Regions from separate parts of the Pseudodesulfovibrio sp. zrk46 genome, predicted to be linked through region 2. Evidence: predicted binding sites of a transcription regulator. Region 2 holds the regulator's gene; the other holds the start of a gene.
What was found. Region 2 encodes sigma-54, which starts transcription at its own class of promoters, with help from an activator protein. Its sites were predicted from a motif close to CTGGCACGGNNNNTGCTT; they were not measured.

Region 1: HFN16_RS01920 (Flp family type IVb pilin) is a predicted target of sigma-54. The motif match lies at 11,977-11,994, and genes of this name have one in related genera.

Annotation. Positions count from the first base shown of each region.
Region 1 is NZ_CP051216.1:413,201-429,255, reverse strand. Features, by position in the region: gene HFN16_RS01980 (response regulator) at 1-1,779, opposite strand, end outside; gene HFN16_RS01975 (SPOR domain-containing protein) at 1,792-3,144, opposite strand; gene HFN16_RS01970 (type II secretion system F family protein) at 3,168-4,115, opposite strand; gene HFN16_RS01965 (type II secretion system F family protein) at 4,126-5,100, opposite strand; gene HFN16_RS01960 (CpaF family protein) at 5,104-6,498, opposite strand; gene HFN16_RS01955 (cellulose synthase operon protein YhjQ/BcsQ) at 6,495-7,685, opposite strand; gene HFN16_RS01950 (hypothetical protein) at 7,711-7,863, opposite strand; gene HFN16_RS01945 (hypothetical protein) at 7,865-8,146, opposite strand; gene HFN16_RS01940 (type II and III secretion system protein family protein) at 8,158-9,600, opposite strand; gene cpaB (Flp pilus assembly protein CpaB) at 9,610-10,434, opposite strand; gene HFN16_RS01930 (A24 family peptidase) at 10,450-10,995, opposite strand; gene HFN16_RS01925 (Flp family type IVb pilin) at 11,147-11,326, opposite strand; gene HFN16_RS01920 (Flp family type IVb pilin) at 11,750-11,926, opposite strand; gene HFN16_RS01915 (sigma-54 dependent transcriptional regulator) at 12,116-13,501, opposite strand; gene HFN16_RS01910 (TadE/TadG family type IV pilus assembly protein) at 13,753-14,139, shown strand; gene HFN16_RS01905 (pilus assembly protein TadG-related protein) at 14,180-15,382, shown strand; gene HFN16_RS01900 (TadE/TadG family type IV pilus assembly protein) at 15,392-15,862, shown strand.
Region 2 is NZ_CP051216.1:3,347,879-3,363,933, forward strand. Features, by position in the region: gene HFN16_RS15090 (nucleoside deaminase) at 8-445, opposite strand; gene HFN16_RS15095 (phosphoribosylformylglycinamidine synthase subunit PurQ) at 517-1,332, opposite strand; gene HFN16_RS15100 (CTP synthase) at 1,510-3,153, shown strand; gene kdsA (3-deoxy-8-phosphooctulonate synthase) at 3,154-3,963, shown strand; gene HFN16_RS15110 (HAD hydrolase family protein) at 3,956-4,483, shown strand; gene lptC (LPS export ABC transporter periplasmic protein LptC) at 4,484-5,092, shown strand; gene HFN16_RS15120 (LptA/OstA family protein) at 5,111-5,959, shown strand; gene lptB (LPS export ABC transporter ATP-binding protein) at 5,959-6,684, shown strand; gene rpoN (RNA polymerase factor sigma-54) at 6,928-8,334, shown strand; gene raiA (ribosome-associated translation inhibitor RaiA) at 8,369-8,908, shown strand; gene HFN16_RS15140 (PTS sugar transporter subunit IIA) at 8,912-9,361, shown strand; gene rapZ (RNase adapter RapZ) at 9,380-10,261, shown strand; gene HFN16_RS15150 (PTS sugar transporter subunit IIA) at 10,264-10,701, shown strand; gene HFN16_RS15155 (PTS sugar transporter subunit IIB) at 10,711-11,175, shown strand; gene HFN16_RS15160 (PTS sugar transporter subunit IIC) at 11,201-11,875, shown strand; gene HFN16_RS15165 (manganese-dependent inorganic pyrophosphatase) at 12,012-12,932, shown strand; gene dapA (4-hydroxy-tetrahydrodipicolinate synthase) at 13,091-13,972, opposite strand; gene HFN16_RS15175 (hypothetical protein) at 14,032-14,655, opposite strand; gene HFN16_RS15180 (HU family DNA-binding protein) at 14,894-15,169, opposite strand; gene HFN16_RS15185 (MinD/ParA family protein) at 15,307-16,055, opposite strand, start outside.

The DNA.
Region 1 (16,055 bases), 1.1 Mb from region 2:
TTCTCCCTGCTTCTTGGTGGTGAAGAAGGGATCAAAGATGCGATCCACCACCTGCGGGTCAATGCCGCCGCCGTTGTCGCCCACGGAGAGGCGTACGAACCGTTCGGGGCGTCCCATACCTTCGGGCGGGAGGACCGGGTCGCCCTCGTTGACGTCGGAGAGGGTCACGGTCAGAGTGCCGCCGGTGGCCTGCATGGCGTGGGATGCGTTGCCGCACAGGTTGAGCATGATTTGATGCATCTGGGTAGGATCGGCCAGCACGTTGTCCTGATCGGTCTCCATGCGGGTAATGATCTCGACATTGGTGGGCACGCTGGAGCGGAGCAGCTTGAGTGCTTCCTTGATGAGCGGGGAGAGCGTCATGGGGTGGCGCTCCTGCGGGCCCTGGCGTGAGAAGTTCAGGATCTGGTTGACCAGATCGCGGGCGCGCTTGCCTGCCCGGGAAATTTCCTTGATGCGGCGTTCCAGACCGGATTCAGCCTCGGCAGAATTCTCGATGATCTCGGCATATCCGAGGATGACGCCCAGAATATTGTTGAAGTCGTGGGCAATGCCGCCTGCCAGCGTACCGAGGGCTTCCATCTTCTGAGATTGGCGCAGTTGCTCTTCCAGCCGTTTGGGCTCGGACATGTCAAAGATGTAGCCGCGGATTTCCTTGAGCCTGCCGTCTTCGTCGTGAACGGAATCGAAGTTGGCGAGCAGATGGCGGGTTACGCCGCGAAGGGTGAGCTTGACCTCGTAATTGGTCACGCGCTCCCGGTCGTGGAGCAACTCTTCCAACGGTTCGGGGGCGCCCATGGCTGCCCAGAGCTTGAAGATGTCGGCTCCGTGTGCATCCTGAGGGGATTCAAAACCGAACAGGTTGGCAAAGGCCACGTTGCAGTCGAGGATGAGGCCATCGATGTCCGAGGCGAAGTTGCCGGTGATGTCCTTCTCGAACAGCATGCGGTACCGCTGTTCACTGGCCTGCAACTGGCGCAGTACTGCGGCGCGTTTGGATATATCAAGGCGCAGGCGGCGGTTGGCCGCGTTGAGTTCGGAGGTGCGCGCTTCAACCTTGGAGGCGAGGGTCTCGTTCAGTTCATAGAGGCGGTGCTCAAGGTTGCGCTTGGAGCACAGTGACGAGGCAATCTGCTTCAGTTCTGCCGAGCGGAAGGGCTTCTGCATATACAGCAGCTTCTCCGGCGGCATGATGCGCTTGTTGATCTCTTTCAGTGGAACACTGGCCTCGGACGAGAGCAGGACGATCTCCATGTGGGAATCGAGGGAACGGATGACCTCGGCCAGCTCGACGCCAACCATGGCAGCGGCGTCGTCGGCCATGTGTACGTCGATGAGGGCGATGGCGAACGGATCGTTATCGGCCAGAGACTGGCCCACTTCCATGAGCGCGCGGTCAGGATCGGTGAAGGTGGTCACCTCGAACACCGGGCGGTTCATGTCCGCCATGATCTCTTCCTGAGAGGGGAGCTTTGCATCGTCATTGAACAACGCCTCCAACTCCGCGGCCTCCTCGCCTTCATAGCAGAGGACGTCGCGATAGCGGGTAAGCATGTCCTCATCGTAGTCCACGGCGAGGACGCGGAAGCGTTGGGCTTCGGTCGGCAAAGATGGCTCCTTCCCGGATGTACCGGTGTAGATCAGCTTATTTATGCCAGAAACATATGGAATTCTCCGGGAAAAGGGAAGGTTTGGCTGCACGGCAAACGCCCCGGCGCGGGCAGGCGATGCCTGCCCTGCCAGGGCGTTGTGTTTCAGGAAGGGGTTGGGCGACTTCACGGGTGGTCTCCGCTAGAGGTGAGAACCGTCCGGGGAGGGCGCGATGCGCTGGTATACAGCGGCTCTGTCGAGGTCGAGGACCGTGAGCACGTCGGGACGTGCCTGCTGGGCGTCGCGGATGGAGGCGAACTTGCCAACCAGCACGCGGTACCAGATGCCCTTGTCCTTGAGGTCTACCTGATTGATCCAGGTGGTGTAGCCCTGCTTGCGAAGCTGTTCGCAGTGATTGAAGGCCCACTTATGGTCGCGCCAGGAGCTGACGTGCAGCCCGTAAGTGACGCTCTGTTCTATGTCATGCCCCGATACCGGCGGCAGGGATATCTTCTGGATATCCCCGGAAGGCGGACCTGCGGGCGCGGGAGATGCCGCAGGCCCACCGGGGTTCTGCTCCGCCTTGGGGAAAGTGCGGCGAAGCAGCGGGTTCGGGGTGGAACCGGCTTGGTTGTTGTCGACTACGTTGGAGGCCTGCTGGAAACGGGCGGCCAGACGGGCACGCTTCAGATTTTCGGCAGCCATGACGTAGAAGTTGGGTGACAGCTCGATGGCGCGTTCGAAGTAGGGAATCGCCTTGTCGGGCTTGTCGTCGGAAAGGAGTACATAACCGAGGTTGTTGTTGGCCTTGGATTCGCCACCTGCGTACTTGAAGGATTCGAGGGCTTCCTCCAGACGTCCCAGACGGGTAAGGGCCAGGCCGAGGTTGTTGTAGGTGCGGGCAGAGACGCCGCCGTTCTTGAGTGCGCGGCGGAAGGCGTCCACGGCCAGACCGTATTGCTTCTGGGCGATGTGAACCACACCGAGGTTGTTGTAAATCTCGGAGGTGTCGCCGTTCTGGTTCAGGTCGATGGCGGTGGCAAAGTTGTCGGCGGCTTCCTTGTAGTTGCCGTCCTTGTCATTGAGGATGCCGAGGTAGTTGTGGGACTTCCACAGCATGGGGTTAAGCTTGATGGACTTTTCGAGGTGGAGGCGGGCTTCCTTGTACAGGCCGGCGCGGAAGTAGACTGCACCTGCGCTGCCGTTGGCAATGGCGTGGTCGGGATCAGCTTCAAGGGCGTTGATGAATTCGGCCAGCGCCTGTTCGTCGAGGCCCTTACGCACCAGGAGGTCGCCCTTCTTGACCCGGATGTCCAGATTCTCAGGTTCGAGTTCCAGCGCCTTGTTCATGTGAACAAAGGCCATCTCATCATTGCCGCGGCGCAGGTAGCCGTCGGCCACTTGCTCATGCTGTTCGGCAGAGAGCTTGACGGGGCCTTCCTCGCCGTAGGCAAATTCTTCAAATGTCTGGTCGTGCTGCTTGGACTTGGTCGCACAACCGGTGAGCAGCAAGATACCCAGAATTGCTATGATGATATGGATGGACTTACTCATGTCGTTCCTCCTTGGCCTTGAAGCTATTGACCCATCCGGCCGAACACATCGATGAAGATCATCACCGAGGGGCCCATGATGGCGATAAACAGGGACGGTAATATGAAAACGACCAGCGGAAGAAGCAACAGAACGGGCAGCTTTGCCGCCTTTTCCTCGGCCCGCTGGGAGCGCTTGGTTCGCATGGAGTCAGAGTAGACGCGCAGGGTGCGGCCAACACTGATACCGAAGACATCCGCCTGAACCAGCAGGGAGGTCAGGCTGGAGAGATCGTCCTGACCAACACGGTCGGACAGGGCGCGCAGGGCTTCCGAACGAGCCTTACCGGCGCGGAGTTCCAGGGTCAGGAGCTTGAGTTCCGAGCTGATGATGGGGCCGGAGAGCTTGAGTTCGTCCTGCACGCGTTCGATGGCCTGATCCAGACCCATGCCGGATTCGACACAGACCACCAGCAGGTCGAGGGCGTCGGGCAGTTCGTTGGCAACGGCCAACTGGCGATTGGTGATGCGCTTACGCAGCCAGATTTCCGGACCGTACACGCCCACCGAAGCCATAGCCACGGTGCCGAGCATGGTCAGTACCATGGAGAGGTCGGTCAGAATCAGGAAACGGGCTGCGAGGAAACCTCCGGCCAGCAGCAGGGCCAGGATACCCTTGACGCCCTGGAACTTCTTCACGGCGGTATGGGTGCGCAGTCCGGCCTGAATCAATGCCTTGCGGTTCTTGTCTGCTTCCTTTTCATCCTTGGGGCCGATCTTGGAACCGAGGTTTTCGAATACGGAACCGAGCTTCTTGCGCAGGTCGTCGAAGAGCGCGCCCGTGGCAGACGGTGCCGGGGTGCCGGAGACGCGTTCCTTGAGGCGGGCGGACTGGCCTGCGCCGCCGATGTAGCCGATGATGCCGTATCCGGCCAGAAGCACGGAACCGAAGGCGAGGGCTGCTGCGATGTAGGGGAAGAGTTCAGGATTCATAGCTTGCCTCCTACACCTTGATCTTGACCATGCGGCGCATGATGGAGACGCCGATAAGCATTGAGATGGCAGCGCCCCAGGCCATGGCCCGGCCGAGTTCCGTGGTCCACAACAGGGACATGTAGTCGGGGTTGATGGTGTACATCATGGCCACGACCACGAAGGGCAGGGCTGACAGCAGCAGCGCGGAGAGGCGACCTTCTGCGGACAGGACCTTGACCTTGCCGAACAGGACGAAACGTTCACGTACCAGGCGTGCGATGTTGGAGATGATCTCTGCCAGGTTACCGCCGGTCTCGCGCTGGATGTTCACGGACACCACGAAGAACTTCAGGTCGTCCACGGCCACGCGGGATTGCAGGTTGGACAGGGCGCGGTCCACGTCCATGCCGAAGTTGATCTCTTCCAGCGTGGTGCGCATTTCGCTACCCATGGGATCGTCGAATTCGTCCGCCACCATGCGCATGCCGCCACCAAAGGTGTGGCCTGCCTTGAGGGCGCGGCTCATGAGATCCAGAGCATCGGGAAGCTGCTTCTGAAAGCGGTCCATGCGGCGGTTCTTGAGGAAGCGGAGATATTGTACCGGAATGGAGCCGAAGAAATATCCGAGGATGGCCGCCACCCAGATGCGTTCGGCCATGGAGACGCCGATGTAGATGCCGCCCATGCCGAGCAGGGCACAGAGGAGCAGGTAGACACCTGCGGAGCCCTTGGCCTTTCCCTGTGCGATGAGCTTGTTCAGGTTGGCGGCGAACTGGAGGGAAGAGAGGAAATTGTTGAACCACGGCATCTCACTCATGGAGGATTCCTTGAGTACGAGATCGATGGATTCGGATTCCACTTCGGTCAGGGCGAACTGCTTGAGGCGCTTCTTGACCTTGTCTTCGGCTTCATCACGACCGGCACGGAACAGGGCGGCAATGCCCATGGCCAGAATGAAGAAAACGAGGGTGCAACCAGCGGCGACGATCAGGGGTAACGACATGGCTTACTCCTTTCTCCGAGCCTGAGGGGCTGCTTCGAACATGGATGCCGGGAAGGAGAAGCCCATGCGGTCGAGTTGCTGGGCGAACTTCGGACGGATACCGCGAGCGGTGAAGAACCCTTCCACCTTGCCCTGCTTGTTCACGTTGGTTTGTTCGAAGGCGAAGATTTCCTGCATGGTGATCATGTCGCCTTCCATGCCGGTGATTTCCTGAATGGAGATGACCTTACGGGTACCGTCCACCAGACGGGTGGCCTGAATGATGACGTCCACGGCCGAGGAAATGTAGCGCTTCATGGAAATGGGCGAGAGGTTCAGGCCCGCCATGGAGACCATGGTTTCCAGTCGCATCAGGGCGTCGCGTGGGGTGTTGGCGTGAATGGTGGTCAGGGAACCGTCGTGACCGGTGTTCATGGCCTGGAGCATGTCCAGCGCTTCGGAAGAACGACACTCACCAACGATGATGCGGTCGGGGCGCATACGCAGACAGTTCTTGACCAGATCGCGCATGGTGATTTCGCCGCGTCCCTCGATGTTGGCCGGGCGGGTTTCCAGACGAACTACGTGGTCCTGCTTGAGCTGCAATTCTGCTGCGTCCTCGATGGTGACGATGCGTTCGTCTTCGGGGATGTTGCGGGAGAGGCAGTTGAGCAGGGTGGTCTTACCGGAACCGGTACCGCCGGAGATGAGCACGTTGAGGCGCGCCTTGACGATGCCGTCCATGAGCTTGGCCATGCCGTCGGTCAGGGAGTTGAAACCGATGAGGTCCTGAACCTCCAGCGGATCAGCGGAAAACTTACGAATGGAGAGCGAGGGGCCGTCGATTGCCAGCGGCGGGATGACTGCGTTGACACGGGAACCGTCCAGCAGACGGGCGTCACAGAGAGGCTGGGATTCATCGATGCGGCGTCCCACCAGCGAGACAATGCGGTCGATGATCTTGCGCAGGTGATCGTCATCCTTGAAACGGGCCGGGGTCAGTTCCAGCTTGCCGGAACGCTCCACGTAAACCTGATTGAATCCATTGACCAGAATATCGTTGACCGTGGGGTCCTTGACGTAGGGTTCGAGCGGTCCGAGGCCGATGACCTCATCCTGAATCTCGGAGAGCATACGCTTGCGTTCGGCAAGGTTCAGGGGCGCGTTCTGGAATTCTTCCCACAGCAGCCCTTCAGCCACCTTGGCGATCTCGGAACGCATCTCGGTCTCGCTGAGGGAGTCCAGCAGCGAGAGGTCGATCATGTCGATGAGACGGTCGTGGATACGCGTCTTGACGTCGAAATAGTGGTCAGCCAGTTCGGTCTTGCCCTTCTTGGAGCCGGACTTGGTGTTTGCGGGCACCGGGCCGGACTTGGCGGACTTGGCAGACTTGCGGTTCAGGCGTGCGGCGAGGCTCATGATGCTGCTCCTGCGAGGGTGTCATTAACCGCGCCCTTCTTCTTGCGACGGAACAGGGAGGCAAACGGCAGGCGGAAGCTCTTCTTCTGCTCTTCCTTGCGGTGATCCAGCGAGTCGGCCAGATCCATGATTGCCTTGGCGGCCTGAGACTTGGGGTATGCGTCGAGAAGCGGGGTCCCCTGGTTCAGCGCGGACAGGGCCGAGGAGGCGTCTTCCCCAATGGTCCAGGGGATGTCGCGGGACAGTACGTCAGAGGCATCGCTGATTGAAATGGTAGAATCCTTGGGCACGCGGGTGGCGATGAGCTGCATGCGACGTTCGGCGTCCGGGTCCTGTGCGCGAATGGAATCCATGAGACGGGAGCTGCGAGCGATACAGGGCAGTGAGAGCTGCATGACGATGAGGATGTGGTCGGCCTGCTCTACTTCGCGGGGTAATACTTCGTCGTCCGGATATGCGGTGTCCACGATCACGAAGTCGTAGATGCGGCGGAGCTGTTCCATGATGAGCTGCATGGACTGGGAATCGGGCTTGTCGCCGCCGGTGGGGCCGGGCAGCACGTTGAGGCCGGATTCGTGTTCCGCGACGACGGAGTGGAGATACGTGGCGTCCAGTCGGGAAATATCTTCGGTCAGTGCGCCCCAGTTGTATTCGTACTTGAGGTCGAGGAAGTAGGGGACTTCGCCGGAGGGACGGCGCAGATCCAGCAGCAGGGTGCGACCGGGGGCGCGCTTGTTCAGCGCCCAGGCCAGGTTCACTGCCGTGGTGGTGGTGCCGAGTCCGGACTTGCCGCCCAGTACGGTGATGATCTTGCCGCGTTCGTGCTCGTCGGATTCGAGGCTGCCGCGCATGGCCGTACGCATGATGGCGGCGCGGAAGTCGTTCTCTTCGATGGGGAACTGGAGAAATTCACGGATGCCGCTGCGCATGGCGCGGATCAGCAGGTCCGGGTCGGCATGGTCGCCAGCCAGAAATACGTCTTCGGCGTTGCCGGATTCGAGGGCATGGATGATGTGCGGGAAGTCTTCGTCCACGGAGTCGCCGGGCTCGTAGATGAGCACGCCCATCTCGTCGGCGTCTTCGTCCGCCAGTCGGACCATGTAACTGGATGCGATCATGCGTTCCAGCTTCTTTTGCTCTTCGCGGTCATTGAGAGCGAGTGTGACCGGTATGATTCGGTTGTTCATGGTTCCCCCTTTCCCCGGATTACCTTTATCTGCTTACGAGGCTTGCGGCCCCGGTCGTTCCCGTTTCATCTCCCTGAAACGGCACGATGTCGAAAAATGTCAGGTTGAACAGCAGGAGCGCGGTCATGGCACCCATGAAGGCGAGTTCTCGCCAGCAGTGAGGTGCGTACCGCTTCATGCTACTTGCTCTCCACGATCAGCCCGGAAATGGACTGTCCATCCTTGGCCTCGGTTCTGGGGCCTTCGTTATACTTCTCTGCCACCTTCTGTGCGTAGCGGCCGTCAATGCCAACTACCGGGGCATCGGTGCCCGCTTCCGGGTTCAGGGTCTGCTGGCTGATAGCCAACTTGACCGAACTACCGAAGGGGAGCGTGGATTCCTTGTGATCCACCTGAGCGATGGAACAACCGGCCTGCAACATGATGCCGATGAGTGCGAGGTGAATGAGCATATTCTTCATGTCATTACTCCTTACTTGGGCCAGGAGTGGCCAAAGTCGCCGTCGAAGCCGTTTTCCGGGCGAACCACGGTGCCTGCGGCGGGCTTGTTGATGTTCTTGGCCTGAACCACGGACTTCTTGTCTTCCTGACCTTCCAGCAGACCGAGCATGTAGAATTCGTAGTCGCTGGGTTCCTTGAAGTTCTGGCCCGGCAGGGTCTGGCGATCCAGATCGATGGGCTTGGCAAGGCGGGCGGTGACGATGATGACCAACTCGGTCTTGTTCTTTTCAAAGTCGGAACTGCGGAATAGGGAACCGAGGACAGGGACATCGCCCAGGATCGGGAAGCGGTGGTTGTTTTCCTTGAGAGATTCGGAGATCAGGCCGGCGATGGCAAAGGACTGACCGTCGGCCAGATCGATGACCGTGGTGGCCTTGCGGGTGGTCAGCGCCGGAATCTCGAAGCCTTCGTAACGGAGGGCGTTGGTGTAATCGAGTTCGGATACCTCGGGGCTGACCATCAGGTTGATGGAACCGGAGGACAGGACCGTGGGGGTGAACTCAAGGCCGATACCGAAGGGCTTGAACTCGATGCCTACACCGAAGGTGCTCGGAATGGGGATCGGGATCTCGCCACCCACCAGGAAGTCGGCAGACTCACCGGATACGCAGGTCAAGTTGGGCTCGGCCAGCACGCGGGCCAGACCGTGGGCCTTGAGCGCGTCCAGCAGACCGTTCACGGCGATGTTGCCGCTGGAGTACTGGACCACGCCGTTGATCTTTTCGGTCAGTTCAATGTAGTTCACCGCGCCCAGACCGGAGGTCTGCCTTCCAAGGGAGGTGAGGTTGTTCAGGAAGGAGTACATGGTGAAGTTGGAGAAGGTGGCTGCGAGGTTGACGCCCATGCGCTTCATGGCGGTGCGGCTCATCTCGGCCACGCGGACTTCGAGCATTACCTGCTGGACGCCGCCCACTCGCAGGAGGTTAACGACCTTTTCCGGTGCTTCTGCTTCGGCCAGCGACAGGACGCTGGTCAGGTTGCCGGTGTTGGTCACGGTGCCGGACAGGGTGATGGATTCGCCGGAGGAGAGCACCTGGATGCCCTTTTCCTCGGGCAGGATCTCGTGGATCATTCTCTTGAGGCGGGTAACGTCCGGGGTGATGACCAAATCATATACTGCGGAGACATTCTTGCCCTGCCACAGGGTCAGGGTGGTAGTACCGAGTTCCTGGCCGGTAATATAAATTTGGGTGGGAGACAGCACCACGATGGAGGCTGCGCCGGGCTGCGCCAAAGAGACGCGGGAAATGGGACGATCCGTATTGAGGATGGTGGACTTGTCCAGCACGATGCGGATGACACCCGGAGCCTCGGAGTTCATGATCTCCACGTCGGCATGAGCGAGGCCGTTGATCAGGCCCACCAGCATGGCGGTGAGGATGAAGATATTTATGGTGTGGAATACTCTGGACATGGCCGCCTCCTAAAACTTCAAGGTCTTGCTGTCGCCACCGGTGATGACTTCGACCTTGACTATGTTGCGCTTGAGCTGCTTGGGACGGGGCTTGGCCTTGGGACGGAGTGCTGCGATCGTCTTCTTCTTGGTGGCACCGGTGGTCAGGACCTTGGCGTCGTCCTGCTCATTGCGCAGTGCGAAATTCAGGGTACCGTGGGTGGCGGCGAGGGCGAGGCGTTCACTTTCCTTGGGAGTCAGCTCCAGGGTGTACACGTCAACAGATGCGGTCTTGCCTTCAGCGTCGGGCGGGGAGAGTTCGGTTCCGGTGGCCAGCACCTTGACGCGTTCCAGCACCAGCTTGGTGACGGGGTTGTCATACTGTCCCATGGTCATGGAGACGATGACGTCCACACGGTCGCCGGGGCGAACGAATCCGGCCAGACCCATTACTTCATTACCCTTGACCGACATGGCGCGCTTGCCCGGTTCGATGAGGGCGGAAACACCGCCGCCCATGACGGACGGGTCTGCCAGCTTGGACGCGGTGACGGCGTCGTTGATGCCGACGTCCATGTTGAGCACGCGGCCGACAACTTCTTCTACGGAACCGAAAGCGCCGCCGGGACGGGAGTCAGGAGTGAAACCCTTGATGTCCAGCATCTCGGGAGTGAGCTTGACGCCGCGGCGCAGGACGACCTTGGCCACGACCACGTTAACGGTCTCGACCTTGGCGGCAATCTGCGTAGGCTGCTTGGTGACCTTGCTGGTCCACATGAAGATGAGGACTCCAGCGGCCATGGCCAGCATAAGCGCCAGTGCTATCTGAATGAGTGCGCGGGTGGACTTACTCATGGCTTCCCTCCCTGCTTATCGGATGAAGACCGAACCGGTCTGGGTAAAGTTCAGAGCCATGGTCGCGACTGTGCCGACGGCTATGGCGACGCCGTAACAGAGCCGAGGCAGGGACTGCGCTTCGGCCAGCGGGGCGTACTCGAACTTATGGGTGACCAGGATGTGCAGGAAGGAATTCCAGATGTTGGAGAAGACGGCCTTCATGTAGTCCACGTTCCTGAACATAACCAGGAGTGCGTACACGCCGCCTGCGAAGCAGGTGGCCAGGAAGGCGATGAATGTTGCGTCTGTGCCGAGCCATGCGCCGATGCCGGCCATGAGCTTGACGTCTCCCGCACCCATGGCGCCCATAAAGAAGGGTACCACCATCAGGCCGAGGCCCAGACCAAAGCCGCCACCGCTCAACATAAGACCGTCAAGCCCGCCGGTGACCGTGTGAACGATCAATCCGGAGAGGATGAGCGGGAAGGTCAGCCAGTTATATATCCGCTGACTTCTGAGGTCGGTGATGGTTGCGATGGTCAGCGCTGCTGCCAGCACGATAGTGATAAGAATATCCATGGTTCCCCCGAATCATGTGCCAGGTTTGATGCGCCATCCGCTTTCCCTTCGGATGACAGGACCGGGACGAGCGGGCTGCTTTCCCGCAAGCCCCGGTCCGGCTGCTCTGGCTGCTTCCGTTAAACGGATTTACCTAATTTGCCGCGTCGGTTTAGGAACCGGTGCTGGTGGCGGCGGACATCTTGGAAGAAATGGTTTCAAAGGTGCCCTGTACGGAAGTACCGAGGGCGGTAACGGCTGCGGCGATAACGCCAGCGATCAGGGCGGCGAGCAGGCCGTATTCGAGTGCAGTTGCGCCTTCTTCGTTACGGATAAGGTTCATGATAGTCATAGTTTTTCTCCTCATTAGTTTGCTCCGTTTGGAGCTATTTGGGTTTAGAAATTTGTTTCGCGTTCTGTTGCACCAGCCACGCTTCCCATAAAGCAACCCGTGTGCCAGCGAAAAAATAGGCGCGTTGTTTTATTTGTAAATACTTGTTAAAATTGGTGAAAAAAAATAATAGGCAGTGGTGCGAATTTGTTACGCCTGTTTGAAATTACGATAAATCTATTATTTGTAGAGTTTGTTTGAGTGGTGTCCTGTTTGGCGATGTCGATAAATTGTTTAAAAACAGTACCTTAAAAGACTCTATAAATAATGGATTTCGTGTTGGTGGTCTGTGGTGGCTGAAGTTTAGCGTTGAAAAGAAGAAGGCCTGCAACCTCAGAAAAGGGTGCAGGCCTTAGTAAAATAGATCAAATAATCAGCTTGTTATCAGCTCGTCGCCGCATTCATGGCAGTGGAAAGCGTATTGAATAGATCTCTGATGCTGGTGCCGATGGCGCCTACGGCTGTGGCGATAACGGCGGCAATCAGGGTGGCGAGCAGGCCGTATTCAAGCGCGGTGGCGCCATCCTGGTCGCGTATCAGGCGGTGAATCGGGTGTTTCATGGTCCATCTCCTTTAATATGCAAGCACGGTGTCACTGTCTTGCACATTACAGGCAACACTCGTGCCAGTAGCTTTGTAAAGGCGATGGAAGGATATTTTGTCTAATAAAAAAGGTCTATTGTGTGAAATATGACGATTGTGCAATCCACACAATATCAAGGTGAAGTCTATAATTAGTGGAGAAATGGATCAGAGTTTGAACTGGGCAGGCTCTATCTCATGCTTTTGGAGCTTGTTCCACAGATTCTTGGCCGAAATTCCGAGGGATTCGGCTGCGGACGTCTGGCGTCCCTTGGCTCTGCGCAGGGCGTTCTCAATGAGATATCGCTCATATTGGATCAAGGCCTGCTTGAGTGGGAGGTCTGATTCCGGCAGGGCTGTCGCGGTCTGCTCGGCCTCTGGCTGCTTGTTGGAGAATGCCTGATCCACTTCCGCAGGAGTGATGACCGAGGAGGTGCAGAAGATGGCCGCGCGTTCCACGGCATTGGCGAACTGGCGCACATTGCCCGGCCAGTCGTAGTTGAAGAATATCTCCATGGCCTCGGTGGAAATGGCCGAAATATCGGTGCCGAGCCGTCTGTTGGCGCGATCAAGGAAGAACTCCGACAGCTCGGGCAGGTCGGACTTGCGGTCGCGCAGGGGCGGCAGGATCAGGGTCGCCACATTAAGTCTATAGTATAGATCGCTGCGGAACTTGCCGTCCTGCACGCGCTCTTCAAGGTCGCGGTTGGTGGCGGCGATGATGCGCACATCGTACTTGATGGGCTTGGTGCCGCCCAGACGTTCTGCCTGCTTCTGCTCGACTGCGCGTAGCAGCTTGGGCTGCAGGTGAATGGGCATCTCACCCAATTCATCAAGTAATATAGTGCCGCCCTTGGCCAGTTCGAACTTACCCTGCTTGGCTGCATTGGCGCCAGTGAATGCGCCCTTTTCATGACCAAAGAGTTCACTTTCGATGAGGTTTTCCGGGATGGCGGCGCAGTTGAGCTTGATGAAGGGCCCCTTGGCGCGAGGGCTCAACGCGTGAATGGTGTCGGAGACCAGCTCCTTACCAGTACCGGTTTCACCCATGATCAGGACATCGGCATTGAGCTCGGCCACGCGGGCAATGCGTTCCTTGACCGCCAGCATGGGGGCGGACTGGCCGATGATGTCGTTGAGCGGACTTCCGCCGCCGCGCTTCTTGAGCTCGGCCAGCTCGGTCTGCATCTGTCGCTTTTCCAAGGCACGGCGGACAACGACTTCCATCTCACTCAGGGAAAACGGCTTGGTAAAGTAGTCATAGGCGCCGCGTTGCATGGCGACAACGCCGGAATCCTTGGAGGCGTACCCGGTCATGACGATGACATCCACGCCGGGCGCGGCCTCTGCCAGATGGGGCAGGGCGTCCAGGCCGGACATGCCGGGCAGTTTGATGTCGTGCAGAATCAGGTCGAAGCTCTTGGCTCCGGCCTTTTTGATGCCGTCCTCGGCAGTGGATGCAGTGTCGACTTCATAGCCCTTGTCTGTCAGGGCTTCGACCAGCATGCCTTGAAAGGCGCGATCGTCGTCGACTATCAGGATTCGTTCTGCCACGTCATTCCTCACCATTGTTCATTTGTTCTTACTATACACTCATAGCTTCAGAAAATCTACAAAAAATAGATAACTATGCTCTCACTCAACTTATACGTTCGAAAGAATGTTTTGGTCACAAAAAAAATTATGATTCAAAATCAAGGTATTAGTGATCATTTTGTGTAGTCGGTGAGTTTCTCTGGCACATCTGTTGCTGTTATAAATTGCAAATCAAACATGTGTTCAGCAGCAAGTGCGAGAGGTGTGCAATGAGAAAGAGAGAGACATCACGGAGAGGGATAGCGGCAGTCGAATTTGCCATCATGCTTCCGGCCATGGTGATGATTCTGCTTCTGCTTGTGGAAGGGGGTAATGCCATGCATGCCTATTCCAGTCTGACGGAAGCGAGCCGTGAAGGCGCGCGTCTGGCCCTGATGGATGGCGGTTCTTCCGACATTCAGGCCCTGGTGGAATCCGTGGTGTCCGAGCTGGATACCAATTTCCTGACCACGTCCGTGACCACGGACGCCGGCACCAATACTGTGACTGTCGAGGTTTCCTATGCTTACGTACCGTTCGGCGAAGACGCCTTTGAATTGCTTACTGGCGACAAGTCCTTCCCAATGGTGGCGCAGACTGTCATGCCGCTCCCGTAGCAGCATTTCTCGCAGGGGAACTGCCAGCGCCTTTGTTGCCATGTTAATTCCGGTCATGCTGGGCGTGGCTGGTCTCGCACTTGATATGGGTAATATGTATATGGCCCACACCCGCCTTCAGGCCGCCGTGGACGCTGGTGCGCTCGCGGGCAGCCTTCAACTTCCTTATGATCCTGACATCGACAAAGGGATTGTCGCCGCCGCCGTCAACGATATGGTGGAGCGCAACCTGAGCGGTGCCGAAGTCGAATCCGTGACTCCGGGAACCGAGGTGCGCAGTGTGGTGGTCAAAGCCAAGTACAGAGTCGAGTTGTTGCTCATGCAGATTTTCGATTTGATGGACCCTTGGGTGTATGCCCACGCAGCAGCAGGTTTCAATAAGCTCGAAGTGGTGTTCGTTGTGGACAACTCTGGTTCCATGAAGGGGACACCCATCAATATGGTCAAGGAGGCCTCGGTTGAATTGACGGAACTGCTCATGCCTGATGGTGCTGATCCTGATACCAAAGTCGGGGTAGTGCCTTTCCGCGGCAAGGTCCGCGTAGGCGATGGTGTGGACGGTTTGCCCGGCGGTTGCCGCAATGCGGACGGCTCCCTCAACGAGACCGGCCTGCATGAAGATTTCATGGATGAGTATTACGCACTTCCTTATGACTATCGCAGGCGCATAGCCATGGACACTTGTTCCAATATCCCCGAGATCATGCCTTTGTCCAAGGACAAGGATGCGGTTATCGATGCCATTAACGAACAGACTGCCACCGGTAACTCTTCCGGCACGGTGATCCCCGAGGGCATCAAGTGGGGGCGTCATGTCCTGACGCAGGACGCACCTTACACCGAGGGCGGTGACAAGGATGACTACCGCAAGATTATGATCGTGTTGACCGACGGTGACACCGAAGACGGAGAATGCGGTGGTTCCTACCGTGCATACTATCGTCCCAACAACTACTGGACCAACGCCTACTTCCGTATGGGCGACGACACCTCCCACTGTGAAAACGGCGGCGTGCTCAATACGGAGATGCTCGAAGAGGCTCAACTGGCCAAGGATGCCGGCGTTGAGATCTTCGCCATCCGCTTCGGCTCCTCGGACAGTACGGATATCAATTTGATGAAGCAGATCGCTTCCAGCAAGGAAGGCACTGACGATCATTACTTCAATGCCCCCTCAGTCTACGATATCCCCGAAGTATTCAAGGAAATTGGCAAGCAGCTCGGCTGGCGCCTGCTGAACTAGGAGGACACCATGAAGAATCAGAAGCAGCGCATAGCCCGGCAGGGCATCACCTCCATGGAATTTGCCATGGTCCTGCCGTTCGTCGTGACACTGGTCTTCGGCCTGGTGGAGTTCGGTAACATGTTCTATTCCTGGCTCGCCGTGCAGAAGGCCGCTCAGGTGGCAACCCGATTTGCTGCCACCGGCGTAGGCGAAGAAGAGGGCACACGCATCTCTCAGATAAATCAGATCGCTGCGGACTGGTTGGCTGATCTGGACAACGGTTCCAAGGAGATCGTCATCTCCTCATGGCCGACTCCTGCGGCTAGCGGCGCAGGTGCAGTCGGCAGCGCTGGCGATCCCTGTGGGTTGGTTCAGGTTGCCGTGGTCTACAATTATGAGCCGTTTACCCCGATCGTCAGTTCCATTCTGCCCACGACTGTTTCGTTGCATGGGCAGGACAGAAAGCTAAACGAGCCATGGAAGCCCTGCGATAATTAAGATTTTTCCGCTAGGCCTAGCGGTTGTTCGCCCCTTATCTTCCTACCCCAATGAAAGCCCCGTCAGGGGTTTTTATTGTTTTACGGAAGGATATGTATGACTTGATAAGAATTATTGATTTTACAACATCTGTGCGATATAAAAAAAGCTGCGCCGTACGCCTGTGTAGAGATGGCTAACGGCTCGAAATAAA
Region 2 (16,055 bases):
ATAATAATTAACGCTTTCTTTTCTCAAGAAAAAAACGCTTCAGAAGTGAACTACATTCGCTCTCCATTACACCACTTAAATACCAAAGCTTATGATTTGTAAATGGAAGGGCAGAGCCTTCAAGATTTGATACTATGGCTCCTGCTCGAGGATCTAGTGCTCCAAAAACTACACCTCCAATACGGGCGTGCAGAAGTGCACCGGTGCACATCAGGCAAGGCTCAAGGGTAACAGCAAGGATCGTTCGAGGAAGACGATAGTTGCCTAACCTATTTCCTGCATATCTTAGACATAGAATTTCTGCGTGAGCCGTAGGGTCCTTCGTTGCAATAGGCTTGTTATGGGCCTTAGCAATGAGATCGCCGGATTCAGTGAACAAGGCCGCGCCGATGGGAGCTTCTCCCATCTGTGCGGCCTTGCATGCTTCCTGAAATGCGACGTCCATGAGGGCGCGCCAACTATTTCCATTGAGCGCGGCAGGAGGCGTCGGTAACGGCATATTATACCTACGTAATCCTATTGACCTTTTAGGTACTTAACACCAGCTTCCAACATGGCCAAACCAAGCGGCATGTCTGGATTGGTGCCACGCGTCCAAGAGGGGTGATTGGTAGGGTGGTTATACGCCTCGGGGTGAGGCATCAATCCCAGAATACGACCAGTGGGATCGGTCAGCCCAGCAATGCCCATAGGAGAACCGTTGGGGTTGAAGGGGTAGTCTTGAGTTGGCTCCTTGGTTTCGGGATCGATGTACTGAACAGCGTATAAATTGTTGTCTATGATCTCCTTGAGCATGACATCATCCATAGGAATAATCTTCCCCTCACCATGACGAATAGGCACTTCAAGATAGTCAAGCCCCTTGGTGAAAACGCAGGGAGAGTTAGGGTTGGTCTTCAGGGTGACCCAACGATCTTCGAAGCGACCTGAATCGTTATAGGAAAGTGAGACCTGACGTTCAAAATATTTACCACCTACCGCGGGGAGTAGGCCAAGCTTGCACAAAAGCTGAAAGCCATTGCAAATGCCGAGGATGATACCACCGTTATCAAAAAATCCTTTCAACTGATCAAGGACGGGGTTACCATCTTCGGTGCTGGACCAACGCCAACGGAGGGCTGCAGCTTGTGCAGCTCCGAGATCGTCACCATCCAGAAATCCGCCAGGACAAAGGAGGTAATTATACTTCTCCATCGTAACATGCCCTGCGGCAAGGTCGGAAAAGTACACAATATCCGTATTGTCCGCTCCAGCGGTTTTAAGCGCGTATGCGGATTCATCGTGACAGTTGGTACCGTATCCGGTAATGACAAGGGCGTTAACGCGAGCCATGAATTTCTCCTCTCTCTATTGACTTTGTGGCTGTACCCTGCAAAATATTTGCGAAGCAACGATTTGCTGGGCTGCAACATACTTGTCCAGCGCTAGTCAGTCAACACGGATAACAAGTGAGTTTATCCGTGAAATTCTTTTATAATTCAAAAGCATAACGAAGGGGCTCTCTCTCGTATGAAAACCAAATTCATTTTTATAACGGGTGGTGTTCTGTCCTCCTTGGGCAAAGGTTTGTCTGCTGCAGCCATTGGCGCACTCCTTCAAGCCCGTGGTCTCAAAGCGACCATTCAGAAACTCGACCCGTATATCAATGTCGATCCCGGCACCATGAACCCCTTCCAGCATGGTGAGGTTTACGTCACTGACGATGGTGCCGAAACCGACCTCGACCTGGGTCACTACGAGCGTTACTTGAATACCGCGCTGAGCCAGCAGAACAACTACACCTCCGGCTCCATCTATAATTCAGTGATCCAAAAGGAACGTCGTGGTGATTACCTCGGCGGCACTGTGCAGGTTATCCCTCACATCACTGACGCCATCAAGGAAGCGGTTATCAACCTGCCCAACGGCGAAGACGTCGCTCTCATCGAGATCGGCGGCACCGTTGGTGACATTGAAGGTCAGCCTTTTCTGGAAGCCATTCGCCAGCTCAAAAATGACTTGGGCAAGGAAAATGTTCTGTACATTCATCTTACATTGGTGCCGTACATTAAGACCGCAGGCGAACTGAAGACCAAGCCCACCCAGCACTCCGTCAAGGAGCTTCGTAGTGTGGGTATCCAGCCAGACATTATTATTTGTCGGGCAGAAGAAGAGTTGGAAGCAGAGCTTAAGCGCAAGATCGCTCTTTTCTGTGACGTCGACTCTGACGCGGTGTTTACCGGCGTAGATGTTTCCTCAATTTACGAGGTTCCTCTGAAGTTCTACGAGGAGGGTGTTGATCAGAAGATTGCTATTCAGCTCAGACTTCCCGCCAAAAACGCAGAGCTCGCTCCTTGGGAGAAGCTGGTGCACTCCCTGTACAACCCCAAGGGAACGGTTAAAATCGGTATTATCGGCAAATATGTCGACCTGACCGAAGCTTACAAGAGTCTCCACGAAGCCCTGGTACACGGTGGTATTGCCAATGAGGTTAAAGTGGAGCTTGAATATGTGAATTCTGAGAAGCTCAACACTAAGAACTTCGAGAAAAAGCTCAAAAATCTTGATGGAATTCTGGTTCCAGGCGGCTTTGGTTCCCGAGGTGTTGAAGGCAAAATTCTCGCTATCAAATATGCCCGTGAAAACAAGGTGCCGTTCTTCGGTATCTGTTTAGGTATGCAGTGCGCTTGCATTGAGTTCGCGCGAAACGTTATCGGTCTTGAAGGTGCAAACTCTGAAGAGTTTGATACAACGACTCCGCACAATATCATTTATTTGATGAAAGAGTGGTACGATTTCCGCACTAAAAAGACTGAAGTGCGCGACGAAGGCTCTGATAAGGGCGGCACAATGCGTTTGGGTTCTTATCCTTGTAAGCTCAAGAAAGATACCAAGGCGTATGAGGCATACAAGACCATCAACATAGATGAACGTCATCGCCATCGTTTTGAATTTAACAATGAATTCATCCAGCAGTGCGAAGAAAACGGTCTGGTTTTCTCTGGTACTGCTCCTGATGAATCTCTCATGGAGATTGTGGAAATTCCTGACCATCCGTGGTTCTTGGGTTGTCAGTTCCATCCAGAATTCAAATCCCGTCCTATGGATCCACACCCTTTATTCCGGGACTTCATTAAGGCATCGAAAGAAGATAAGGCCAATAGGGGTAATTAGTTGAGTATCAACTACCTATATGAAAATTCTCGGTCCGGCCCGTTTATTCTGGCCGGACCGTGTGTCATTGAGGGACGTGAAACAGCCATGCAAACAGCCGAATTTTTGGCTGAAGTTGCGGCTAAGTTGAAATTGCCATTAATTTACAAAAGTTCGTTCGATAAAGCGAACCGAACATCTGTGACGAGTTTTCGTGGCCCCGGTTTAGAGAGTGGACTTAATATTCTATCCGAGGTTAAAGAGGCTTTTGGACTGCCTATAGTGACAGATATTCATCATCCCGAGCAGGCAGCAACAGTAGCCGAGGTCGCAGATGTTATTCAAATCCCGGCCTTTCTTTGCCGTCAAACAGATCTGTTGGTAGCTGCAGCCCAAACTGGGAAAATTATCAACATCAAAAAAGGTCAATTCTTGGCTCCTTGGGACATGAAAAATGCTGTAGAGAAGGTGCGTGCATCTGGCAACGAACAAGTGTGGCTGACCGAGCGTGGTTCTACATATGGCTACAACAACTTGGTTGTTGACATGCGGTCCATCCCTGAGATGCAAAGCTTTGACGTTCCAGTTGTCTTTGATGCCACTCATTCTGTACAGATTCCTGGTGGCTTGGGCGGAGCTTCCGGCGGTCAACGTGAATACGTGCCTGTCCTTGCAGCCGCAGCCGTGGCTGCCGGTGCTAATGGTGTATTCATGGAATGTCATCCCGATCCAGATAATGCCCTCTGTGATGGTCCAAATAGTCAGCCGCTTAAAAAAGTCGAGGCACTACTGACCCGACTGAAGGCTATCTGGGAGATCAACAATGGATGATCGCGCCAGAGAGTTGGCGAAAAACATAAAACTTCTTGTGCTTGATGTCGACGGCGTCCTGACCAATGGTGGTCTGTACTATGACGCTAATGGTATCGCCATGAAACGGTTTAATGTGCAAGACGGTCTTGGTATTAAGTTAGCTCAGGCTGTTGGCCTTGAAATTGGCGTCATAACAGGTCTAAATCAGAAGCCAGTAGAAAATCGCATTACTGAACTTGGAATTCGGCATTATTATGCCGGGCATCATAATAAGATTCCACCTTTCCTTGAAATGTGTGAAAATGTAGGCGTTGAACCATCCGAAGCAGCATTCATGGGTGATGATTGGATTGATCTGGGAGCAATGCGTACAGCGGGGTTGGCAATTAGTGTCCCCAACGGGGTGCCTGAAGTAAAAGCTGTTGCGGAGTTAATTACCTCTCGTAGCGGCGGCGAAGGTGCGGTTCGTGAAGCTATTGGTTTCATCTTTGAAGCCCGAGGCTTAATGGAAGAAGCCCTTAAACAGTGGACGGATTAGATGAAAGGGCGTCCAGCTCTCTCCTTCATAATAATTTTCGCAGTGGGTATAATTCTTGGCTTTATAGTCAAAGAGATTCTCTTTTCGTCGCCTCTCGTTGAGAGGAGTGAGGATTCTATCAAAACTGAGAAAACGCGTGAGGAGATTCTTAACGAGGCGGATATCGTAGCTGAAGACATTGAGCTCGTTCAAGGTAAGCAGGGCGCAATGACTTGGAAGTTGCTTGCAAAATCAGCAAAATATAATCAAGAAAAGAAGTTGATTGGTGTTGTACGGCCACAACTGACGGCATACTACGGCGATGATCGGCAAGAAGTTTATGTTAAGGCTGACCGAGGCGAAGTCGATCAGCAAGATGACAATCTAACATTGTATGACAATGTGACCGGACGATTTGGCGATATGGAATTAATCGCTCAGCATCTTGACTACGTAGGTGCAATCGATAAGGTCTATCTCAAAGGGGGCGTAATTGTGCGACGTCCTGACATGACCCTTCAAGCCGCTGCAGTCGAGATCAATTTGGTCACTCATGAACTGGTTGCAGCTGGAAGGGTTAATGCGTTGCTGGCCCCTGAAGGGTTGGATAAAAACCCGTTTAAACAGTAGAGAAGGAGTATGACTCCGATGAAGATCTTATATACCACTGCTTTAACTCTCCTTTGCCTTCTCTTAGCCTCTGGCTCGGCTTGTGCCGAAGACTGGGGTGAAATTCGCGAAGCGACGCAAAATCTAAACGTTCGTGATCAACGCACACCCAAGGGTGAGCATGTCGTGACATTGGCTCGCGGTCAGCGAGTGAAAGTTGATTTCTTGAGAAATGGTTGGTTTGCAGTTTTTAATCTAAATGAAGCAAGTCGAGATGAAAAACGCGCTATTGGTTATGCCAACTCTAAGTTTTTAGCAAAGGTCGCTCAGCAACCATCTAAAAAAACTGCGGACGAAACCACAGCAGTCGAATCCAAGCAAGCGAATGGGGAAGGGGAAGTTAAAGCAGGAGTAGCGGCAACACCGCCTTCCGACACTGGCAGTTTGGGAGTTGATCCAACAAGGACTCCTGTTCAAATTTCCTCAGACAGAATGGTTTACAACGAAAGCGGAAGAGTCGTCTCATTTGTTGGCAATGTTGTTGCAGAGCATGGTGGCTTGACGCTTTGGGCTAATAAACTTTCAGCTTACCTTGGTTCCAAGTCAGGAAAGCAATTTTCCGCTGATTCTATTGAGAGAATCGTGGCATCGGGCAATGTGCGCGCCAAGAAGGGCAAGTCTGAGGGGACTTGTGGTAAGCTGACCTACTTTGTGGCAAGCCAGATGCTCAAAATGGAAGACAATCCCAAGCTTCAAGATGGCCCCAATAGCCTGACAGGTGAGGTGATTAATTTCTACGCTCGCGAAAATCGTAGCGAAGTTGTAGGAGGTAAAGGACAGCGTGTCCGCGCTGTATTCATGACTCCAGAAGGCGTGAAGGTGCCTTAATGTCTAAAGGACTTACAGCCACCAATCTCTCTAAAAGATATGGTCAGAAAGAAGTAGTACACGGCATCAATTTGGAAGTTAATCCACAAGAAGTTGTGGGCTTACTCGGTCCTAATGGAGCGGGTAAAACTACTACCTTTTACATGTTGGTAGGCATCGTTAAGCCTAACACAGGTCAAGTAGTTCTCAATCAAGTTCCACTGACAGATAAGCCTCTTCATGAAAGAGCACGAATGGGGGTTAGTTACCTGCCACAGGAAAACTCCATTTTTAAAAAACTATCTGTTCGCCAAAATCTTGAAATAATACTTGAACAGACTTCCATGAACAAAGCTGCTCAAAAGGAGCGAGCTAATGAACTCATGGAAATGTTTAGAATTACGAAGTTGGCAGACCAGGCGGCTATGTTTCTCTCAGGTGGAGAGCGACGTCGTTTGGAGATTGCTCGTGCACTAATTATGGACCCACAATTTATTCTGCTTGATGAACCGTTTGCTGGGGTTGACCCAATTGCAGTCATTGACATTCAAGAAATTATTTCAGTTCTTAAGTCTATGGGCATAGGCATACTGATTTCAGACCATAATGTGCGTGAGACATTGAACATCTGTGACCGTGCGTACCTTGTATATGAAGGAACAGTTATTCTAGAAGGCAATCCAGAGGAGATTGTACAAAACAGCCGTGCCCGTCAAATTTATTTGGGCGAAGATTTTAGTCTGTAACCCCTTTTTTTACATCTCATAAGCGTTTCTCGATTTACACCTCATCTAAAGGTTGGTACACTTTTTTCATGTGCCATCGAAATAATAACTAGCCCAATAGTTTCGACAGGTTACAAGAGTGTTCTTGATTTTAACATATTGCTGTGGCAATAATATTATTAAGAAGTGGAAAAAAGTTACGTCAATACCGACTATTTGATTTCAAACCGATAGAGATGCCTTCGCAGCCTCCGGGATTTATATATGGGACTCGAACTCAGGCAACAACTTAAGCTTTCCCAACAACTGGTCATGACGCCTCAGTTGCAGCAGGCTATCAAGCTGTTGCAGCTATCTCGTCTTGAGCTGCTGGAAACTGTTCAGCAAGAGCTCATGGAGAATCCGTTTCTAGACGAAACTGAAACTGAGACTGAAGTCCGTGAAAAGGAAGAGCTGACAGAATCCCAACAAGAAGAGGAATTGGTTCGAACTGCGGATTGGGAAAATTATCTCGGAGAATTTTCGTCTACCTCCAAGCAGGCTTCTGCACGTGACTCCGAAATTCCAGAAGAAGGACTTTCCTTTGAAGCACGGCTTGCCTCAAAGCCTTCACTGGAAGGGCATCTCAATTGGCAAATGCGGCTTTCGAATTTTACAGATAGTGACATTGCTATTGGTGAAATTGTCATCGGAAACGTTGATCATAATGGTTATCTTCAGGCTTCCAATGAAGAGATCATGTCCATGGTTCAGGCTACCGAAGATGAAATTGAAGATGTTGTAAAGCGTATCCAGCGGCTTGATCCTGTTGGCGTAGGAGCTCGAACTCCTCAAGAATGCTTGCTCGTTCAGATGGATGTGCTTGGATACGATGATCCAATTTTGGAATCTTTGGTTCGTGATCATCTCGAAGACTTGGAAAAGAATCGCTATAAGCCACTCGCGCGAAAGTTTAAGATTTCCATGGAAGAGCTCAAGGAATATCTTGATCTTCTTCAGACTCTTGATCCTATGCCGGCAACAAGCTTTTCAAGCACTGATCCGCACTATGTGAGTCCAGACGTTTTTGTCTATAAGTACGGAGATGAGTTTGTCATAATCCTTAATGAAGATGGCTTGCCTCGTTTGCAAATGAACAGCTTCTACATGGATTCTATGAAGGGTGCGGCGGATAAAGAAAAAGAATATTTTCAAGAAAAAATGCGATCTGCCGCATGGTTAATGAAAAGTCTGTACCAACGGCAGAGAACATTGTACAAAGTAGTTGAGAGTATTGTCCGTTTTCAACGGGAGTTCTTTGAAGAAGGTGTAACCAAGCTCAAACCTTTGATCCTCAAGGAGGTAGCTGAGGACATCGAGATGCATGAGTCTACCGTAAGCCGAATTACTACCAGTAAGTACGTTTCAACGCCGCATGGCATTTATGAATTGAAGTTTTTCTTCAATAGTGCACTGGATTTGAATGACGGTTCTCAGGTAGGGTCGGAAAGCGTAAAGGCGCTCATCAAGCAAATGATCGCCGAGGAAGATACGAAGAAGCCACTAAGCGATGAAAAAATTGGAGAAATACTCAAGGAGAAACTCGATGTTAACATCGCAAGGCGAACCGTCGCCAAGTATCGTTCCGCCATGGGTATCGCCTCTTCTTCAAAGCGTAAACAATACTTCTAATTAGTTTCTCGTATAATCAACCAGGAGGTAGCATATGAACATAAGCTTCACTTTCAAGAACTTTGAGCCGTCCGACCACTTAAAGGACTACGCACAGAAGCGTTTTGAAAAGGTGGGCAAGTTCGTTTCCGATACCGAAGCCGATCTCCAGGTGAACCTGCTGGTCGACAAGTTCCGTCATAAGGCGGACGTTATCCTTAACGCGGACAGCATCCATATATCTGCATATGAAGATTCTGAAGACATGTACTCGACCATTGATATGGTATTAGACAAGGTCGAGGCTCAGCTTCGTAGAATGCGTGAGAAGATAAAGAATCGCAGCCGTCAAGGCCGTGGTAGCAAGGTTCAAATGAATTTCTTGTCTTATGATGATGTGACTGGAGACGAAGGTCCTTCAATTGTAGGCACTGATTCATATGAGGCCAAGCCCATGTCTATTGATGAGGCTGCAGAACAACTTAATACGCTTGATAATGAATTCCTCGTTTTCTTGAATGCCGAGACTGAGGGTGTAAACGTAATCTATAAGCGAAAGAACGGCGATTTCGGACTGATCGACCCCGGAAACTAGACTATGAAGCTTGGTGACTACCTGGAAAAGGACCTTGTCCTTTCCGAATTAACCTCTGCAACTAAGGCAGAGGTGTTAAATGAACTTATCACTCCTTTGAGTGAAAAATATCCAGAGATGGACACGAACCAAGCGGTTCGTGTCCTTCTTGATCGTGAAAAACTCGGAACAACTGGTATTGGAGATGGAATCGCAATACCACATGGAAAATTAGAGGATTTGGATAAAGTTATCGTTATCGCGGGGCGAAGCAAGACTGGTGTCGAATTCGATGCGTTAGATCATAAGCCGTGCTCGATTTTTTTCCTTGTTCTAGCCCCTGAGAGTGTTGCTGGAATGCACCTACGTATTCTAGCGCAAATTTCTCGTATATTGAAGGACTCTGAATTCCGTAATGAGTTTATCGGTGCAGATGGTCCTGAAGGTCTTTGGAAACTCCTCCAAGGTGTTTAGCCCAAAAGGATTCTTTCTTTGAGCCCAAGTAATACCTTTCCCGTTGTTGTAGTCACCGGTATTTCCGGTTCTGGAAAAAGCACAGCTCTCAAAGTATTTGAGGATCTGGGCTTTTTTTGCATTGATGGACTTCCTGCGGGAATGTCAGCCAAGATCGCTGAGTTAATCCTTAAAGAGGATGCTAAATATCGTGGCCTGGCTTTGGGTATGGATATGCGTCAACTAGAATTTTTGGATGGCTGGCATAATGCTCTACGAGACCTTACTGATCTGGGAATAGTGCCACAGGTATTGTTTTTGGAGGCAAAGCAGGATGAGTTAGTTCGTCGGTACGCAACGACACGAAGGCTCCATCCTCTTGAAAGTCAATCTCTAGGACTGGAGCAGGCCCTTGCAAAAGAAAGAGAAATGCTCGGGCCAATTCGTGAGAATGCCGAGTTGGTACTAGATACTACACATTACTCAGTACATGACTTGCGAAGAGTTATTCAAACAAAATGGACAGCGATTGAAGAATTAGGGCGTGGTATGCGAGTGCATATCATTACTTTTGGGTTTAAATACGGTGTTCCGACAGAAGCAGATTTTGTCTTTGACCTTCGATTCCTTCCTAACCCTTATTTTGACAAGAACCTTCGTCAATTGTCTGGCTTAGAAAAGTCTATTCAAAATTATGTTTTGAAGAGTGATGTTGGAGAAGAGTTTGAGGCGAAATTTTTGGATTTTATAAGCTACATGTTGCCTCTTTATGCAGATGAAGGGCGTTATAGAATAACACTAGCGTTAGGTTGTACTGGTGGCCGACATCGTTCTGTATCTGTGGCTGAGTCCGTACTGGCTACCTTAAAGAAAAAAGGGTATGCAGTCACAATTGAACACCGACACATGGAATTGGGATAATTATGATTGCAAAACCAACCACTAATACTAAACAAGTCGGGGTGGTAATTGTCACCCACGGTGCTTTTGCCAAGACCATACTGGATGCTGCAGAAACAGTTCTTGGCCCCCAAGAAAAATGTATCGCTATAGGAGTCGACGTAAATATTGGCGTTGATGAGACTATGGAGGCAATTCGCAAAGCAATTCGATCAGTAGAAAGTGGAAAGGGCGTCGTTGCCCTAACTGACCTTTTTGGAGGCTCACCAACTACAATGAGCCTTTCTCTTATGAAATCAGAAAAGTTAGAAGTTATTACAGGTGTGAATTTGCCAATGCTGGTATCAACGCTTCAACATCGTTCCATGAATCTTGATGCGTTGGCTGATAAAGCTAAATCTGCAGGACAGCAAGGTATAAAGGTCGCGGGTGCAATGCTGCGTAAAAAGGCTAAGAAATAGGGAGTTACCGTGACTCTTGTACGCATCGACAATAGGTTGATTCATGGGCAGATCATAGAAACTTGGCTTCCGCACACAGGCGCCAAAACTGTGATTGTTTCAAATGATGCTCTTGCCGCAGATATGTTGCAGCAAGAAATCATGTCACTGGCTATCCCTCAAACCATCTCTTGTATTTTTTGTTCGATCGAGCAACTCGCTGATGAAATTGAAGAGAGAAAAGATTCAGGTGAATCAGAATCTATTTTGGTTCTTTTTTCTTCTTGTCCGGATGCCAAACGTGCATATGAATGTGGATTCGGATTTGAAGTTTTGAATATTGGTAACGTTCATTATAGCCCTGGGAAAAAGCAAATTTCCCCTAGTGTAGCACTCTCTGACGATGATGAAAGCTGTCTCAAACAATTATCCCAAAAAGGCGTAGAGCTTGATTTCCGTTGCGTACCCAATGATCCTATTCAGGTGAGGTTCTAGATATGTCTGTTGCTAGTCCATATCTTTGGTTCGCACTGGTCGCTTTTTTTTTGCCCTCTTTTCTCTCTTCCGTTTCTCACTTAGTCTCGGACTTCTAGAACGTCCACTCGTTGTTGGATTGTTCTGGGCGCTCTTCACTGGGGATATTGAAACCAGTTTATATATAGCAATCTTTTTTGAGCTTTTTTGGTTGGATCTCATACCTGTTGGAACGTATATCCCACCACACTTAACGGCAGCGACCTTTGCCGCATTATCGCTCACAACATATTTTGGATTCAGCGCCCCTGGACGGATTATGGGCATTCTGTTTATGAGCATGCCTTTGGCTTGGGTTGGGGCTAAATTAGAGTTCATTCTACGTGAACAGGAGAAGGGGAGCTACAACTCACTTCTCAATTGGTCTCGGAATCCTAAGGATCAGAATGTGCCATCAATTCTCGTAGCGCGGGCTATCGGCCGGAAGCTTATTTTTTCCTTTTCAACTTTTTATTTATGTCTGCTTGTTCTGATGTTCACATTTCAAGCATTTATATCATTGTTTCCCGGCTTCTTGCTTTCAATCGACATAACATGGGCCCACCTTTGGATTGCCGCAACATTGGGAGGTCTCATGGCTCTTAGGCTTAAGCGTGTTTATGTCGTATTGGCAATAGGCACAGCTCTTGTTGCCTTTTACCTAGCCTCTATGAGTATCTAAAATTTTTTCGTTCGATATTGTGTTTTTTCACCTGTTTTAACTTGCACAGGTGGGAAAGATTGTGATATTTGGCACATTCTATTTCAGAGGTAATTTTCCTGATTTCAGGAGTAATTTAATTAGGAGGACTTTAGATATGGCAATTTTGGTTGTTGGACACAAAAACCCCGATACCGATACCGTCGCTTCCGCGATTGCTGTCGCTGATCTTTTCACCAAGCGTGGCCAGGAAGCCAAAGCTATCACTCAGGGCGAAATCGCTCCTGAAACTGCTTTCGTGCTTGAGAAGTTCGGCTTCACTGCTCCCGAGATCGTCACCGACGCTACCGACCAGCAGATCATCTTGGTTGACCACACCGATATCTCCCAGACCATCGACAACTTGGACAAGGGTGAACTTCTTGCTGTTGTTGATCACCACAAACTGGGTGATGTTACCACCCCCAACCCGCTGGAAATGTGGGTGTGGCCTGTTGGCTGTACCGGTACTGTCATCAAGGCCATGTACGATTTCTACAACGTTGAAGTTCCGGCTAATGTTGCAGGCATCTTGCTGTGCGCCATTCTGAGCGATACCGTCATGTTCAAGTCCGTGACCTGCACTGAGCAGGACAAGGAAGCAGTAGAAACACTGGCTAAAATCGCCGGCGTTGAAGATGTTATGGCTCTGGGCATGGAAATGTTCAAAGTCAAGTCTGCTGTTGACGGTGCTACCCCGAATGAACTTGTTTTCCGCGACTACAAAGACTTTGACATGTCCGGCAACAAAGTTGGTATTGGCCAGCTGGAAGTTGTTGATTTGTCTATGCTGGACGCTCACAAAGAAGCTCTTCAGGCTGAAATCGAAAAAGTCAAAGCTGATGGTCGTCACTCCGTCTTCCTGCTTTTGACTGACATCATGAAGGAAGGCTCTGAGATGCTTATTGCCTCTGACGATCCGTCTGTTGTCGAAAAGGCTTTCGGCGTTGCAACTGACGGCGCTCCCGTCTACCTGGACGGCGTGATGAGCCGCAAAAAGCAGGTTGCCCCCAACTTCATCAAGGCCTTCGAAGGCTAGTCTACTAGACTAAAATAGTGCGCAAAGTCAGGCCCGTCAGCGTTGTGCTGGCGGGCCATTTTATTAAAATTATAATTTTAACACCGATACATAGCAAAAAAAGCGGAGCAACAAACGTTGCTCCGCTTGGGATGACCGAAAAAAGCCCTGATCAAAAATTATATAACGCCAGCTTCTTTAAGTATTTTTTTAAGCTTCGGCTTGTTGTCTTCTTGCATCGGGACAATTGGAAGACGGAATGAGGCTTCAGGGAAAATTCCCATCATGTTGAGAGAAGTTTTGACCGGAATCGGATTAGTCTCCATGAACATGGCACGATTGACCGGAGCCATTTTCAAACTCAGATCAAGAGCTTTCTCATGATCCTTATTAAAGAAGGCTTTACACATTCCGCTCATTGCCGCAGGCATTATGTTTGAAATAACAGAAATAACACCACATCCACCAACGGAAAGAAGTGGAAGGACAGTAAAGTCATCGCCGGAAAGCAGATTGAAATCTTTACCACATTGCTCAATGACCTGAGCTCCTTGATTAAGATTACCTGTAGCTTCCTTGACTGCAATGGCCTCGGGAACTGCGTCAGTGATCATTTTGAGATGTTCTGGCAAAAGATTTAAACCGGTACGCCCTGGAACGTTGTAAATAACGAATGGCATAGAGGCTTCGGCTGCAATTGCCTTAAAGTGCTCTACCAATCCACCGGGAGTTGGCTTGTTATAATAAGGTGTAATTTGCAAAGCTGCGTCTGCACCAGCATCTTTAGCCATCTTGGTCAATTCGATAGCTTCGCGTGTACTGTTAGAGCCAGCACCAGCAATCACAGGAACGCGACCTTTGGCCTGTTCAACACAAATTTTGATGATACGTCCCTGTTCTTCATGAGTCAGAGTAGCGGCTTCACCGGTGGTGCCGCAGGGCACAAGGCCATCAATACCTTGTTCAATTTGCCATTCAATGAAGTCGCGATAAGTTGTCTCGTCGATCTGACCGTCTTTAAACGGTGTCGAGAGGGCAGTGAAAGCTCCTCTGAGTTCCATGATCATCCCCTCCTGTAAAGCGGAAAGCTGCGGGTTTATAAAAAGGGGCATGAAGCACCCTAATGTAATATGGCGCTCACGTCCGGGTTGTCGGCATAATTGTCGCCAAGTCCAACTGAAAGAGACATGACGGCATTAGGTTCTTCCCAAACAAAAGGTTGAGAACGATCAGGCCATGAAAAAATCCTGACCTCATTTATTGTTCGACCTTTATCATATGGGCGAACCCAGACGCATCGGCCGTCAGCCTCAACACGTCCATTAACGCCGGAGCCATAACCGCTTCCAAACAAGAAATCGGGAGTGTATTCCGGCGATTGTGCCAGATACTCGCGCTCAGCAGCCCACCCCCAGTCGGAAAGACCGATCAAGAGTTTGACCTCATCTTGGTGCTTTTTGACCAAACTAGTAATTTCTCGGATGATTCCTTCTGCAGGAGCATCATGCCCCTTCCTCAGAGAAGGGAATCGAATAAATCCTATCGAATCACCCGACGAAGTCTTTACCTTGGTAAAAGGTGCATCCTTGGCAGCATTTCTCGTCTGGTCGACGTTGACACCTAGATGACCAAAATAGTTGGCTTCATCCTGTGCGAGCATGGCGATGTCATAGTTCATTAAATCATAGGATTTTGCAAGACCGGATACCAATTCAGCAGCAGGTTTTTTGCCGCCAGGAACCATGAACTCCCAAGCACCGGAAACGAGAAGTATGGGCTGATCTGACTTTTTAGCGTCTAAAAAATACGTGGCCCGCCGGGCCACCCCTCCAAGAGTCTTACCGCCTCAAGAAGGGCATGGCCGCACCGTGCCATACGTATTTGCTGAGTAGAGAATTGTCAGCAACGGCTGACCTGCTCGTGCGAACTCACAAGATAAAAGAATTGCCGCCACAAGCAGGCAGTATGAAAACCAACGCATTTTAGTCGTTAATAAATTCTTTCAACTCTTTACCAGGACGGAAGAAGGGAAGCTTTTTAGGACGAACCTGAACGACACTACCTGTCTTCGGGTTACGGCCAGTGTAGCCTTCATAGTCCTTGATTTTGAAGCTGCCAAAGCCACGGATTTCGACTCGGTCACCACGGAGAAGGGCTTCCTTGACGGAATCGACGAAGGCTCCGACCACCTTGGTGGCTTCGTCAACGTGCATTTTTTTCTCTTCAGACAGAGCCTTAATCAATTCGCTCTTGTTCATAGTGTCCCCCTGGAACTATAGAGTTAACCGAAAGCCCCATTTTGAGGCCTTTCGGGCAACAAAACACGGAACTCTTCTAAAATTCTCACTAACTATGCCGAAAAATAACTCTTTTCGTCAACCCCTTATTTATAATTTCACACAGAAGGGAAGTCTTTAAGAATAGGACGCCCAGCAATTCGCTCTATATTGGCCTCCCTGTAACGCATAATCTTTTGCGCTAACATCTTGATATCTTTACTTGCTGGAGCATTCGGAGCAAATTTCATCAGCGGCGTTTGACGACGAACAGACTCAACGAGAGTCTGATCTTGGTGAATGAAGCCGAGATTTCGAAGCTCGATATTCAAGAAGTTTTTACAGGCAGCAGACAGTCTGTCAAAAGTCTGCTTTGCTTCACTAGCCGATACTGCTTGGTTTACGATTACTAGGAAATCCTTAACATTATGCTGTGTCGCCAAAACTTTAATCATGGCGTAGCTATCGGTCAGTGATGTCGGCTCTGGAGTAACCACGACAATCCGAAGTTGGGTCAGGGCAGCAAACGATAGAACCGTATGGCTAATGCCAGCACCTAAATCAAGCATGAGATAGTCATATTCACCCGCAAGAGTAATGAGTTTCTTGAACAAGATATCCTGCATATCTTCATCCATCTCAACCAATTCAGGCACACCGCTAGTGGCTGGCAGCATATCGAACCCGTCCTCAATAGGGACAAGAACATCTTCGGCGTCAACACCTGTCTGCATTAAATCGTGCAAATTTCTTTCTGGCGATATCCCGAGTAGAACGTCAAGATTGGCTAAGCCAAGATCACAATCCATGAGCATGGCGGTCATTTCCGCCTCATGAAGTGCATACCCCAGATTTAGGACAATATTAG